4 regions of the Arthrobacter sp. B10-11 genome follow, and region 2 is predicted to be linked to each of the others. Evidence: predicted binding sites of a transcription regulator. Region 2 holds the regulator's gene; each other region holds the start of a gene.
The links. Region 2 encodes Rex, which represses fermentation and respiration genes when NADH is low (regulators of the CRP and FNR family bind a similar motif). Its sites were predicted from a motif close to CTTGTGAANNNNTTCACAAG; they were not measured.

Region 1: the regulator Rex is predicted to act here: its motif matches at 2,488-2,507, upstream of araB (ribulokinase).
Region 3: the regulator Rex is predicted to act here: its motif matches at 1,976-1,995, upstream of benA (benzoate 1,2-dioxygenase large subunit).
Region 4: the regulator Rex is predicted to act here: its motif matches at 1,812-1,831, upstream of RW112_RS00805 (glyceraldehyde-3-phosphate dehydrogenase).

What each region holds. Positions count from the first base shown of each region.
Region 1 covers NZ_JAWMTH010000002.1:568,413-572,107, forward strand. Annotated here, with positions in the region: gene RW112_RS08270 (L-ribulose-5-phosphate 4-epimerase) at 1-645, opposite strand, end outside; gene araB (ribulokinase) at 642-2,351, opposite strand; gene chvE (multiple monosaccharide ABC transporter substrate-binding protein) at 2,701-3,695, shown strand, end outside.
Region 2 covers NZ_JAWMTH010000001.1:1,105,459-1,109,153, reverse strand. Annotated here, with positions in the region: gene RW112_RS05215 (HAD family hydrolase) at 1-538, opposite strand, end outside; gene RW112_RS05210 (glutaredoxin family protein) at 655-909, shown strand; gene RW112_RS05205 (redox-sensing transcriptional repressor Rex) at 988-1,683, shown strand; gene RW112_RS05200 (hypothetical protein) at 1,766-2,521, opposite strand; gene RW112_RS05195 (hypothetical protein) at 2,796-3,671, opposite strand.
Region 3 covers NZ_JAWMTH010000001.1:383,727-387,421, forward strand. Annotated here, with positions in the region: gene catA (catechol 1,2-dioxygenase) at 1-745, opposite strand, end outside; gene RW112_RS01880 (mandelate racemase/muconate lactonizing enzyme family protein) at 813-1,922, opposite strand; gene benA (benzoate 1,2-dioxygenase large subunit) at 2,187-3,560, shown strand; gene benB (benzoate 1,2-dioxygenase small subunit) at 3,588-3,695, shown strand, end outside.
Region 4 covers NZ_JAWMTH010000001.1:154,010-157,704, forward strand. Annotated here, with positions in the region: gene RW112_RS00800 (hypothetical protein) at 1-36, opposite strand, end outside; gene RW112_RS00805 (glyceraldehyde-3-phosphate dehydrogenase) at 115-1,593, opposite strand; RNA gene rnpB (RNase P RNA component class A) at 1,874-2,265, opposite strand; gene RW112_RS00815 (slipin family protein) at 2,386-3,198, shown strand; gene RW112_RS00820 (peroxide stress protein YaaA) at 3,265-3,695, shown strand, end outside.

The sequences.
Region 1 (3,695 bases), on a different contig from region 2:
GGATTCGATGCTGGCCTGGTCGATGGGCAGCGGCTCGCCCAGTTGGCGGGAAATGTGGACGGTCCGCGCCACTTCCTCGCACATCACGGCGGCCTTCACGGCAGAGCGGGCGTCCTTGCCGATGGTGAACGGACCGTGGTTCTGCATGAGGACCGCCGGTGACGTGGAATTCCGGAGCGTCTCCACGATGCCCTGTCCGATCGAGTCGTCGCCGATCAGTGCGAACGGGCCGACGGGAATGCTGCCGCCGAATTCGTCGCTCATCATGGTCAGCACGCACGGGATCGCCTCACCGCGGGCCGCCCATGCCGTGGCGTAGGTGGAATGGGTGTGCACCACCCCGCCCACTTCCGGCATATGCCGGTAGACGTATGCATGCGCGGCAGTGTCCGACGACGGCGAGAACGGCGGGTTGCCCCACTCCCCGCCGGCGGGGATGCCATGGAGGTCAGTGACAACCATGCTCTCGGGCGTGAGGTCCGCATAGGAGACTCCGGACGGCTTGATGACCATCAGGTCGTGGCCGGTAACACGGGCGGACACGTTGCCGGCAGTCCACACCACCAGTTCGTACCGGGTGAGTTCCGCGTGCAGTTCGCAGACCTCGCGACGGACCCGGGCGATGGTTTCCAGAAGATTGCTCATGCGGAGACCTCCGCCAACGACGGCTTCGCCGCGCGCTGGATGGCCTTGAGCCGGTGCATCACGCTGTTGGTGCCGCGGCCGAAGTAGTCGTGCAGGGTGCGGTATTCCTGGAAGAGTTCCTCGTAGGCGGCAACATTTTCCGGAATGGGAATATATACTCCGCCGGGCTCCGACCCCATGGCAGCGGCAGCGGCCCGGATGTCCGAATACGCTCCTGCGGCGACGGCGGCATGGATGGCGGAGCCAAGCGCCGGCCCCTGGGCGGAGCCGATGGTGGACAGCTGCAGCCCGGTGACGTCCGCGTAGATCTGCATGAGCAGCTTGTTCTTCAGCAGGCCGCCGGCCACGATGAACTCCTTGACCGGCACCCCCGAGTCGCGGAACGCGTCCACAATGGTGCGTGTGCCGAAGGCCGTGGCTTCCAGCAGTGCACGGTAGGTGTCCTCGGGCCTGGTGGCGAGGGTCTGGCCCACCACCACGCCCGACAGCTCGTGGTCCACCAGCACGGAGCGGTTGCCTGAGTGCCAGTCCAGTGCCATGAGCCCGTGCTCTCCGATGGCCTGCTTCGATGCCAGTTCGGTGAGGTATTCATGGATGCCCAGGCCCGCCGCCGCTGCTGCCTCGTGATATTCGGGCGGGACCCCGTACGTGGTGAACCAGCCGAAGATGTCCCCCACCCCGCTCTGGCCGGCCTCGTAGCCCCACAGCCCGTCAACGATTCCCCCGTCCACCACGCCGCACATGCCCGGGACTTCACGCAGCTCGTCGCCGTTCATAACGTGGCAGGTGGAGGTGCCCATGATGGCCACCAGCTGCCCGGGCTCCACGGCCTTTGCAGCCGGTGCGGTGACGTGGGCGTCCACATTGCCTACTGCGACGGCAATGCCTTCCGGCAAGCCCGTCCAGGCTGCCGCCTCGGCCGTCAGGTAGCCGGCGGCATCGCCGAGCCGTCCGATGGTGTGCGCCAGCTTGGCGCTGACAAAATTCTTGAACTCCGGGTTCAGGGCGGCCAGGAATTCTTCGGACGGGTAGCGGCCGTCCTGGTAGATCCCTTTGTACCCGGCGGTGCAGGCGTTGCGGACGTAGTTGCCGCACAGCTGCCAGACGATCCAGTCGGCCGCTTCCACCCAGTGGTCCATGGCAGCGTAGGCTTCCGGATCTTCCTCCAGCAGTTGGAGTCCCTTGGCGAACTCCCACTCAGAGGAGATCAGCCCGCCGTACCGTGGCAACCAGCTTTCGCCGCGCTCCGCGGCCAGCTCGTTGATCCGGTCCGCCTGCGGCTGGGCGGCATGGTGGCGCCACAATTTTACGTAGGCGTGCGGGCGGTTGGCGAAACCGGAAACTTCGTTCAACGGTGTGCCGTCGGCCTTGACCGGGACCATGGTGCACGCCGTGAAGTCGGTGGCGATGCCCACCACGGCTGCGGGGTCGATCCCCGCCTCCGCAATCGCCGCCGGCACGGCGTAACGCAGCACATCGCGGTAGTCGTTGGGCACCTGCAGCGCCCATTCCCCGGGAAGCCGCGAGGCGCCGTCGCCCGCCAGACCCGCCGGAAGTGATTCGGTGACCACGGCGTGCGGGTATTCGAACACACCGCTGCCCAGCTCCCTGCCGTCCCGGACGCGGACCACCACGGCCCGCCCGGACAGCGTGCCGTAGTCCACGCCAATAACGTAGTTTTCTTTGCCGTCTGCTGTGACGTCCATGAAGTCCTCCAGTAACCAGTCCGCAACTGCGCGGACTGAACTAATTGTGAGCGCTAACAAGTACGACGTCAAGCGGACCTCCGCGACCGCAGGGGGAACTGGCGGGCACGCATCGCACCCTGGCCGCGGTAATCACATTGTGATTTGCTTCACAGGAAAATGAGGCCTAATCTTGGATAAGTTGTTAGCGCTAACAGAGCTGTTGGCGTGAACATTGGTCACAAAGAAGTCGGCCTGCGCCCTGCGGTTGGGCGAGGGGACTGAGGTGGTCGACAGTATGGCGAGGAGCATTTCGCTTTCCGCTTCAGAAACCAGTTCGCGGCGCATCCCCGCCGTGGAAGGAGAAACCGTGAGAATCAAGAAACTCCTGGGCGTCGTTGCAGTCGCCCTCGCCCTGACCGTCGGGGCAACCGGCTGCGGCTCCCGGCCGGGCAGCGCGACTGCCACCGGAAGCGCGGATGCGGCGGGCTCATTGGTGGGAATCTCCATGCCCACACAGACGTCCGAACGGTGGATTGCCGACGGCGGGAACGTTGAGAAGTCCCTGAAGGATCTCGGCTACAAGACGGACCTGCAGTTCGCCAATGATGACATCCCCACCCAGGTGTCCCAGATCGAAAACATGCTCACCAAGGGCGCCAAAGCCCTGATCATCGCCGCCATCGACGGCACCACGCTCACGGACGTCCTGGCAAAAGCCAAGGAGCAGAACGTCAAGGTCATCGCCTACGACCGGCTCATCAACGGCACGCCGAATGTGGACTACTACACCACGTTCGACAACTACACCGTGGGCGTCCAGCAGGCCACCTCGCTGCTGACCGGGCTGGGCCTGCTCGACGCAGCCGGCAAGAAGGTGGAGGGCAAGGGCCCGTTCAACGTCGAGCTGTTCGCGGGCAGCCCCGATGACAACAACGCCAACTTCTTCTGGACCGGGGCGATGGACACCCTGAAGCCGTTCATGGATGCCGGCACCCTGAAGGTGCCCAGCGGCCAGACCAAGTTCGAGCAGGCGGCAATCCTTCGCTGGCAGGCACCGGTGGCGCAGAAGCGGATGGAAGACATCCTCACCGCCGCTTACAGCTCCGGCACCAAGCTCGACGGCGTCCTGTCGCCGTACGACGGCCTTTCCATCGGCATCATCTCCGCACTGACCAGCACCGGCGGTTACTCCAAGGGCAGCCTGCCCATCGTTACCGGGCAGGACGCTGAAAAGGGTTCGGTGAAGTCCATCATTGCCGGCGAGCAGTACTCCACCATCTTCAAGGACACCCGCAAGCTCGGCGCGCAGGCCGTCAAGATGGTCGACGCTGTCCTCAAGGGCCAGGAGCCGGAAACGAACGA
Region 2 (3,695 bases):
CCACCGCCTTGGCCTGGCCATGCAGGATGTCACCCACCAGCCGGCCGGTGTACGCGCCGTCCTTGATTTCGCCCACGGTTCCCAGTGCGCCGCTCAGGCCCAGCCGGGTGGAAATCACCGTGGCCACCTCGATGGGGGTCGCCGTCACCAGCCACACCATGCGGCCCACCCGGAGGTGCTGCTGGGCCAATGCCTTGGCGCCCGGCCAGATCCTGGACTCGATCATCTCATCGAAGACTTCTTCGCCGAGGGCTTTGATGTCTTCCACGGTGATGCCGGCCGCCAGCGTCAGGGCCGAATCGCGGACCGCGTGGACGTCGTCCATGTTCTCGCCGCGGAGGACGAACTTGAACTGCTTCCACGCCATCCCGGCCGCCTGCGGCAGCGTGAAGGCGCCGCGCTGGTGCATTTTCCGGGCCACATGAAACAGGCTGGCGCCCTTCATGAGGGTGTTGTCGACGTCGAAGAAGGCGGCCTCGCCGTGCTGCAACGCACCGGCCGGCTGCCGGATCACGGCGACGTACTTCTCCTCGGGCATGACTCGAGTCTAGTCAATGGGCAATGCCTGCGCTGTCGCGACCGCGGCATGGTGCCGTCGCGGCCGCGACTATCCCGCCGTCGCGGCGGGGCGGCAGCCCGGGCTACGGTTGATGCATGGCACATCCCGACGTCGTCCTCATCACCAAAACTGACTGCCACCTCTGCGAGGCGGCGCGCGACGCCGTCGGACGGGTCACGGCCGCACTGGGACTCGAATGGACGGAACAATTGGTGGACAACCTGCCGGAGCTCCGCGAGCGGTACGCCGAAGAGATTCCCGTGGTCCTGGTGGACGGGGTCCAGCGCGACTTCTGGAAGATCGACGAAACCCGCCTGGAACGGATCCTTCGCCAGGCCGCGGCCAAGTAGGCGCGGCCACTCCTGCTTTGTTGGCATTACGGACGGGGCTCTAGAGTGGACTCACAACGCGACGCAATGGAGCAGATAGTGACTTCGCTGGATTCATCCCCCGAGGCCGTTCACGGGGAGAGCGGAACTGCGGCCAAGCAGATTCCGCCCGCGGCCGTGGCCCGGCTGACCATCTATTTGCGTGCCCTCACCACAATGCTCGCGGAAGGCGTTGAACGCGTCTCCTCTGAGTCCCTGGCAGAAGCCTCCGGCGTGAGTTCGTCCACCCTCCGCAAGGACCTCTCCCACGTCGGGTCATACGGTACCCGCGGCGTCGGCTACGAAGTGCAGTACTTGAGCCGCCATATCTCAGCCGCGCTCGGGCTCACCAAGGACTGGAAAGTGGCTATCGTGGGCGCCGGCAACCTCGGCAAGGCCTTGGCGCGGTACGGCGGATTTGAATCGCGGGGTTTCGACGTCGTGGCCATTTTCGACGCCGACCAGATGGTGGTGGGCAATGAGGTTGGCTGGCTGCGCGTCAGCGACGTCGCGGACCTGGAACCGGTGCTCCAGCGGACCGGCGCCAACATGGTGGTGCTGGCACTGCCTGCCGCCGTGGCCCAGGGTGTGTGCGACCGCGTCATCGCCGCCGGTGTGCGGAGCATCCTCAGTTTCGCCCCGGTGATGCTGCAGGTGCCGGCGGGCGTCAACCTGCGAAAGGTGGACATGGCCACCGAGCTGCAGATCCTGGCCTACCACGCCCAGCGGATCCAGATCCCGGAGGACGGCGAGTAAGCCAGCCGGTCCCGTGCTGCCGCGCGTCACGCGTGCGGCCGCTCGGTTGGTTGGTGGCGGCCGCTGTGTGGCCGCTCAGTTGTTAGCGGCCGTAGGGGTTACCGGGCTGACCGTAGGGGCTAGCGAACGGGTGGTACTTCCGGAAATACGGCGCTGACCCGGGGAGGTACAGCAGCACCATGGCGGCAACTCCGGCGAGGATGGACGGCGTTCCAGGACCGTTCTCGAAAATTCCCAGCAGGGAAAAGGCGGCCAAGATAGTGCCGAGAATGCGGGCCCAGTTCCGGCCCTTCCTGATTTTGAAGGCCACGAGCGCATAAAGCAGGACGCCGACAGCGGCAATCAGCGCCACCATTCCCACGATGATGCCCTTGAGTGCCTCGAAATCCACCTCTGCGCCGCTGGTTGCCAGCCGCGCTTCCATCTGCCTGCGCAGGGCGGGGTCATCGAGGGAGCCCATGGAGAAGAAGATCGAACCCACCCAGAAGAGGCAGGCGAGGACTAACAGCCAGAAGGAGGCGTTCACCAGCGGGGGCGTGGCACGGCCCGAGTTCCCCTGCTGCGGCAGTTCGGAGGGGTAAGCGAGGTACTGCTGTTGCCCGAACTGCTGCGGCTGCGCAAACGGCTGAGGCTGTGCAAACTGCGGCTGCGCAAACTGCTGCTGCTGTGCATACTGCGGCTGCCCGGATTGGGGTGCTTGGCCGTATTGGGGCCCCTGGCTGTATTGGGGCGGCTGCGCGTACTGCGGCGGCTGCGCGTACTGCGGCGGCTGCTGGCCGTATTGACCGCCGGATGCGGAATCGTTGGAGGGCGACGGCGGGATGGACGGAGTGCTCATTGTTGATCCTTTGCAACTCGATTGCTCAGTAATCTCAACCGGGATCAGCCACATCATCCTGCCCCCAGTGTGATTTTGCTAACACGGTACCGCGCGCAGGGGCGTTCTGGGCATAGTTTGAAGCTCAATTTCGGCTCAAGAGATTGCCGGGCAAACGCAAAGGGCGCGGACTCCGGCGGCCGGCGACTGAATTCGCCTGGTCCATCCAAAGTCCACGCCCTCCGGGTGTGGAACTGAGTTGCCTCGGTTTGGTGCTTTTGTCTACAGGGCGGGACTAGCGGCCGTAGGGGTTGCCCGGCTGGGAGTAAGGGCCCCCGAAAGGCTGCTGCTTCTGGAAGTAAGGTGCGGACGCCGGGAGGTACAGCATCACGATCGCCGCGATGCCCAGCAGGCCCGAGAGGGTTCCGAGGCTGAGCGGGAACAGGCTGAAGATCGACAGGGCGGCCAGGACGGTGCCCAGGATGCGGGCCCAGTTCTTGCCCTTGCGCACGTTGAACGCCACCAATGCGTACAGGCCGGCACCGATGAGGCCGACCACCACCATCATGCCGATGATCAGGCCCTTGATCGACTCGAAGTCGACGTCCGCGCCGCTTGTCCGCATCTGCTCCTCGAACGTACTGCGCATGGCCGGATCATCGAGCGCGGGAATGGCGATCAAAAGGGAGACCAGCCACAGGACGCCCGCTGCAACGATCATCCAGAACGCGTTGTTGACCATTTTTGGAACCCCGCCGGCTGCGACACCCTGCGGCTGCTCGGACGGGTACTGGGCGTAGGGGGACTGTCCGTACTGCTGCGGCGCCTGCCCGTAGGGCTGCTGCCCGTACTGGGGAGCCGGAGGCTGCTGCCCGTACTGCGGCTGCCCGTACTGGGGTGCGTTCTGTCCGTATTGCGGCGCGGCAGGGGGCTGCTGCCCGTGCTGCTGCTGGCCGTATTGCGGCGCGTTCTGGCCGTATTGCGGCGCGGCAGGGGGCTGCTGCCCGTGCTGCTGCTGGCCGTATTGCGGCGCGTTCTGTCCGTATTGCGGAGCCGCGGGGGACTGCTGCCCGTACTGGGGGGTGTTCTCTCCCTGCTGCGGAGCGTCGGGGCCGGGCTTGCCGTTTTCAGGTTCGTTCGGGCTGGCCGGGTTGGCTGGCGGGGTGCTCATAGTTGGTCCTTTGCGGGTCGACTA
Region 3 (3,695 bases), 720 kb from region 2:
GGTGCTGGTCGCCTTCGAAATATAGCTGGGCGGTGAGCAGCTGGTAGCCGGGGGCGGACACCTTGAGGTGAAGGTGCGCCGGGCGCCAGGCGTGCCAGCCGGCGGCCGCAATGAGCTTGCCGCAGGCGCCGTCGGTGGGGATCTGGTACGGGGCGGGCTGCACGGTGTTCAGCGCAAAGTTGCCCGAGGCGTCGGCCACTACGGTGCCGCGAAGGTTCCACTCGGGCAGGCCCGGTGCGTACTGGGAGTAGAAGCCGTTGTCGTCCGCGTGCCAGATCTCCACATGGGCCCCGCCAAGGGGCGTGCCGTCGACTGCCCGCACCTGTCCCTGGAACAGCAGCGGCGTACCGCCCTCGTCCTCGCGCATCGGCAGGGTGGCCGGCGTCTGAAGCTCCGGCGAGCCCGGGACGTAGTACGGCCCCTCGATGGTTCCCTTGTTGCCTTCCCGGTCCTCCGTGGACACTTCTTCAACCACGTGTTCCACCCAGACGTCCAGGAACAGCGGCCATTCGCCGTCCTCGCCCACACTGATCAGCCAGGCCTTCAGCGCATTGAACTCGTCGTAGCTCACCTTGTGCTTGCGGATGGTTTCGTAGACAGCGCCCAGGACCTCGTTGGCCAGCAGGGACACGCGTTCCTTGGGAACCTCCAGTGCCGCCGTCTTGCCGCTGTCGCGGAAACGTTCCGTGGCAAGGCTGCCGGACTCGGCGGCCCTGGCGTCGAATTCGCTTAGCTCGGTTGTCATCATTGACTCACTTTCTTTCATCCGGCGCCGGCTTCGGTGCACGCGCCGTGGTGTGGGTTGGTTGGGTTCAGTTGCCGTCGTCGAGGCGGTATTTGGCCAGCTTCCCGGCGTCGATTTCGATGCCGATGCCCGGCGTTTGCCGGGCGAACAGCTTGCCGTCGACGATCTCCAGGGGCTCGGCCAGGAGGTCATCACTCATGTCCAGGAAGTTGGACAACTCGCCGGCGCGCTGCGTGGTGGACTTGTAGGCGGCCCCGAAGGTGACGGTGCAGAGCGTGCCGAGCTGGCCGTCGATCTGGTTGCCCATGACCACTTCCGCACCGAGGCCGTCGCACTGGAACAGCACCCGCTGGGAGTGGGAAAAGCCGGTGCGAGCGGTCTTGATGCTGACCGCGTTCGCGGCTCCGCCCAGCAGCGCACGGGTGACCTCGCCCGGCGTCGTCGCGCTTTCGTCCGCCACGAACGGAACGGTGCACTGTTCCACCAGCCATTTGCGTCCCAGCACGTCATCGGCGGGGCACAGCTCCTCAGCCAGGGTGAGATCGATGTCGGCCATGGCATTGAGGGCCCGCAGGGACTCCGACGGCGTCCAGCCCCGGTTGCCGTCGATGTACAGCTCGATGTCCGCGCCGAGTTCCTCACGCAGGGCCCGGCACACGTCGACGTCGAGCTTGAACGGCTTCCGGCCCACCTTGACCTTGAAGGTGGTGATCCCGTACGTGTCGCGCATACGCTCGGCCTCGGCCACCATCTTGGCGGGCTCGGCGAAACCGAGCATATGGCTGACCCGCATGCTGTCAGAAAATCCGCCGAGGAGGGCGGTGACGGGCTGGCCCAGGGTTTTTCCGATGACATCCCAGAGCGCCATGTCCAGTGCCGACTTGGCGGTCGGGTTGCCCACGGTCCGGTCCAGGATGGCGTGGATGGCTTCACGGTCCATGACGGACATCCCCGTTATCCGCGGCGCGAACAGCGTGCGGATTGCGGCAACGATGGATTCCTGCGTCTCCCCGTAGGTGAACGGCCGGGCCGGCGCCTCGGCCACTCCCACGATTCCGTCATCACTGGATACCCGGACCAGGACATGCAGCGCGGTATGCACCTCTCCGCTGGCGAAGCGCAGGGGCTTCGTATACGGGATGGCGAAGGGAATCGCCTCGATGGCAGTGATTTTCACGGGTGCCTTCCGGTCCGGGTGGTTGTTGCTTCAACAGCGTATGGCCGATTTCCCTCGTCAACAAATACTCAATTCCGCCGAATTCAGAGCTAGAAAGTCTCAATTAGGCCCTAGGCGAGCCTAGGCAAATACCTAGTGTGACGCGCACCACCCGCTGGCAGAGTGGGGGGCACTCACCATCGACCGACCGATCATTCGGCGGTCCGCCCGGGCAGTGCTGCCCGGCGATCCGGGCAACGCGGCCCGAAACTGATAGGAGCCAACATGACAGAGACCCTGGCGGGCATCCGAGCCCACCTCGACCAGGCCTTGGTGGAAGACCACGAAAACGGCGTGTACCGGGCCAATCGCAGTATCTTCACCGACGAAGACCTGTTTGAGCTCGAAATGAAGCACATCTTCGAAGGCAACTGGGTGTACCTGGCGCACGACAGCCAGATCCCCAACATCGGCGACTACTTCACCACCTACATCGGCCGCCAGCCGATCATCATCTCCCGTGACAAGCAGGGCGGACTCAACGCCCTCATCAACGCGTGCAGCCACCGCGGCGCCATGCTCTGCCGGCGCAAGACGGACAACCGCACCACGTTCACGTGCCCGTTCCACGGCTGGACCTTCAACAACACCGGCAAACTGCTCAAGGTCAAGGACCCCCGCGAAGCCGGGTACCCGGAGCAGTTCAACAAGGAAGGTTCGCACGACCTCACCAAGGTTGCCAGGTTCGAAAGCTACCGGGGCTTCCTGTTCGGCAGCATCAACCCGGACGTGAAACCGCTGGAAGAGCACCTCGGCGAATCGACAAAAATCATCGACATGATCGTGGACCAGTCCCCGGATGGCCTGGAAGTCCTCCGCGGCGCCTCCAGCTACACCTACGACGGCAACTGGAAGCTGCAGGCCGAAAACGGCGCCGACGGCTACCACGTGTCGGCGACGCACTGGAACTACGCCGCCACCACTGCCCGGCGCACCACCGGCGAGTCCGCCAACGAAACCAAGAACATGGACGCCGGCGGCTGGGCCAAGCAGAAGGGCGGCTACTACTCCTTCGATCACGGCCACCTGCTGCTCTGGACAGAATGGCTTGACCCGAGCAACCGGCCACTGTTCGACCGCCGCGCCGAGCTCGTGGAGAAGTACGGCGAGGCCAAGGCGGACTGGATGATCAACATCTCCCGCAACCTCTGCCTCTACCCGAATGTGTACCTGATGGACCAGTTCGGCTCGCAGATCCGGCACTTCCGTCCCATATCCGTGGACAAGACCGAAGTGACCATCTACTGCATCGCACCCAAGGGCGAAAGCGACGAAGCGCGGGCCAACCGCATCCGTCAGTACGAGGACTTCTTCAACGCCTCGGGCATGGCCACCCCGGATGACCTTGAGGAATTCCGCTCCTGCCAGAAGACCTACCTCGCCACCGCAGCACCGTGGAACGACCTCAGCCGCGGCGTGACCCACCAGATCACAGGACCCGACGCCAACGCGGACAGCATCGGGCTCAAGCCGATTTCCAGCGGAGCCCGGACCGAGGACGAAGGCCTCTACCCCATCCAGCACGGCTACTGGGTGGACACCATGCGCAGGGCTGCAGCGGTCGAAGAAGCAACAGCAGAAGCATCGGCCCGGAACTAGGCCCGCACGGAGCACGAGGAGAACACCATGACACAAACCTTTGACATCGACGCGCCGGCCGCAGGCACCGCCGCGGCAATCACCGACGCAGCCGCGGGCCCGGCCGGCCTTGAGGACATCCGCGCCTTCCTTTAC
Region 4 (3,695 bases), 950 kb from region 2:
TGTGGTTTCATGTTCGAGAGTCGATTCCTGTTCCATGACTCCATTTTGGGACCGTTTCCCGGCCGATGCCAGAGCACCGGCCGGGAAACCTCAGAGCTTTGCCTGCCTTGGTTCCTAGACCGCGATTGCCGCCAGCGCCGCAGCGGGTTCCTTGACGGGGAACGACGGCGGGTTGACCCCGGCCATTTCCTCCATCACGCGGACCACCTGGCAGCTGTAGCCGAACTCGTTGTCGTACCAGACGTAGAGGATAACGTTCTTGTCGTTGGAGATGGTGGCGAGGCCGTCCACGATGCCCGCACGTCGTGAACCGACGAAGTCCGTGGACACAACCTCGGGGGAATCGATGTAGTCGATCTGCTTGCGCAGGTCCGAATGGAGGGACATCTGGCGCAGGTAATCGTTCACCTCATCCTTGGTAGTGCCGTTTTCCAGGCTCAGGTTCAGGATGGCCAGGGAGACGTCAGGGGTGGGGACGCGGATGGAGCTGCCGGAAAGCTTGCCTTGAAGTTCGGGCAGCGCCTTCGCCACAGCAGTGGCCGCACCCGTTTCCGTGATGACCATGTTCAGGGCCGCGGAGCGGCCGCGCCGGTCACCCTTGTGGAAGTTGTCGATTAGGTTTTGGTCGTTGGTGAAGGAGTGAACGGTTTCCACGTGCCCGTGGATCACGCCGAACTTGTCGTTGATGGCCTTCAGGACCGGGGTGATGGCATTGGTGGTGCAGGACGCCGCCGAAATGATCTGGTCCGAATCCTCGATGCTGCCGTGGTTAATGCCGTGCACGATGTTCTTCAGCGCGCCCTTGCCCGGTGCGGTAAGGAGAACCCGGGCCACGCCCTTGCTCTGCAGGTGCTGCGACAGGCCTTCAGCGTCGCGCCAGCGTCCCGTGTTGTCCACCACGAGCGCGTTGTTGATACCGAATGCGGTGTAGTCGATCGTGGCGGGGTTGTCCGAGTAGATGACCTGGACCTGCACGCCGTTGGCGGTGATGGTGTTCGCTTCTTCGTCCACCCGGATGGTGCCCTCAAAGGAGCCGTGGACGGAGTCGCGGCGCAGGAGGCTGGCGCGCTTGGCAAGGTCCTTGTCCGAGCCGCGGCGCACCACGATGGCGCGCAGGCGCAGGCCGTGGCCGCCGCCGGCCTTTTCGATGAGCAGACGGGCCAGCAGGCGGCCGATGCGGCCAAAGCCGTACAGCACGACGTCGGTGCTGGTGCGGTCGTCAGCACCGCGCTTGCCCACGATCTCCGCCAGTTCGGCGCGGAGGAATTCTTCCAGGCTGGCACCGTTGCCTTCAAGCTTGTACTTCTCCGTCAGGCGGGCCACGTCGATGGCTGCGGCACCGAGTTCGAGCTCGGCCAAGGTGTTCAGCAGGGGCGCGGTCTCTTCGAGCAGCAGCTCGGTGTTGCTCATGCGGCGGGCGAACCGGTGCGCCTTGAGGATGTTCATGGTGGACTTGTTGATCAGGCTGCGACCGTGGATGCTGGTCACCACGTTGTTCTCGCGGTACAGCCGGCCGATGACCGGGATCATGGCCTCGGCAAGCGCCTCACGGCCCATCCACGTATCAAGACAAGAATCTGACGTCTGGCTCACAGAACTACCTTCCTTGGGTCAACCACATACGCCCTCGTATGCAGATGTCGGCCACCGGAGGTATTCCGGGGCACAGGCATCGGCGGGGATTCGGTCCACCCCGGACACCTTGGAGAATCGCAAAGAAAAGCCGCCGGCTGCGAACGCAGACCAGGCGGCAGAACTTCTACGTTCGCTATCCATTCTAGGGCGGCGCCGGCTCCCCCACGGCCCCGTAAAGCGTGAAGTCACTCACATGCCGCCGTACGGCAGGCCTCGAAGAGCAGGCCGTAAACGGTGGTGGATGGGTTGACCGATACGCCGGGTTCTGTGTTCCCGCACCGTTGCCGGAGCGGGAGTAGCGGCCATCCATCTACGAACGCCGTTGCCGACGCCCTCCAGCGGCCTACCCGGACACTCGGGCGGGCAGCCCTCGAACGTGTCCTGTCTGGCCTTGCTCCGGGTGGGGTTTACCTAGCCTTCCCGGTCACCCGGGAAGCTGGTGGTCTCTTACACCGCCGTTTCACCCTTACCTGCTTCGTGCCGCTTTCAAACCGGCGCGATGCAGGCGGTCTATTTTCTGTGGCACTGGCCTGCGGGTTACCCCGAGTGGGCGTTACCCACCACCCTGCCCTGCGGAGCCCGGACGTTCCTCGAGCCACTTGCGTGACGCGCGGCCGCCTGGTCAACCCATCCGCGTTTCATTCTACGGGCTGTGCCGGCTGCCCGGTTCCGCAGCAGGTGCGAGGGGCTTTTCGATCCCCTGGTGGGACAATGGAACAAGATCAACCCGGCACAAAGGAGGGGATCCGAATGGACCCCACCATTACGTTCATCGCCATCGCCGTCACACTGCTGCTGCTCATCTTGCTGAAAATGTCCATCCGGATCGTGCGGCAGTATGAGCAGGGTGTGCTTTTCAGGCTGGGCAGGGTCATTGGAATCAGGCTGCCGGGGCTTCGGTTCATCATCCCGGTCATTGACCGTCTTCCGCTGGTCAGCCTGCGGATCGTGACCATGCCAATCCAGTCGCAGGGCATTATCACGCAGGACAATGTCAGCGTCGACATCTCAGCCGTGGCCTACTACCGCGTGGTCGATGCGGTGAAATCCGTCGTGGCCATAGAGAATGTCGCCGCCGCCATCGACCAGATTGCCCAGACCACGCTGCGGAAGGTCGTTGGCAGGCACAGCCTGGACCAGACGCTGTCAGAAACCGAGCGAATCAATAGCGATATCCGGGAAATACTGGATGCCCTGACGCTCGAGTGGGGTGTCGAAGTGACTTTGGTGGAACTGAAGGACATCCAACTTCCCGAAAGCATGAAGCGTGCCATGGCCCGCCAGGCTGAGGCCGAGCGGGAAAAGAGGGCGAAGATCATCGCGGCGGAAGGTGAGGCTATCGCGGCAGCCGCCCTCGGCGACGCGTCGGACACCATGATGGCCCACCCGCTGGCCCTGCAGCTGCGGAATTTGCAGTCCCTGGTGGAAATCGCAGTGGACAAGAACTCCACAGTCGTCTTCCCGGCGCCGCTGATGAGCACCATCGGCGAACTATCCGCCTTCCTCGCCCGCGAGACCCAGGCGGCCACCGCTGCAGCCAAACCACCGGTCAAGGCGGCCTGACTGCCGCGGTGCCGCCGGCAGGACCGCGACATCACGCCCTCGTTCCAGCGCCGGTAAGATCGTACGGTGCTGATTCTGCTGCCGCCGTCCGAAGGCAAGACCCCCGCTGCCCAGGGAGAAGCCGTCGACTGGACCGCCCTGAGCTTTCCCACCTTGAACACCTACCGGGCGAAGGTGCTGGAAGCGCTGGGAGGCGTCAGCGCCCACCGGGACGCACTCGCACTGCTGGGCGTCGGCGCATCCCTGAGTGCCGACGTCGAACGCAACACCCGGCTGCACACGGAACCGGCGGCGCCGGCGCATCAGGTCTATTCCGGCGTCCTGTACGACGCACTCGGCTATCAGTCGCTGACGGCGGCGCAGCGCCGGAAGGCGGATGAATCAGTACTGGTGGTCTCCGCCCTCTGGGGCGCCATCCGCTTCGCCGACCGGGTGCCCGCTTACCGGCTGTCGATGGGAACGTCACTGCCCGACGTCGGCCGGCTGGCCTCGTTCTG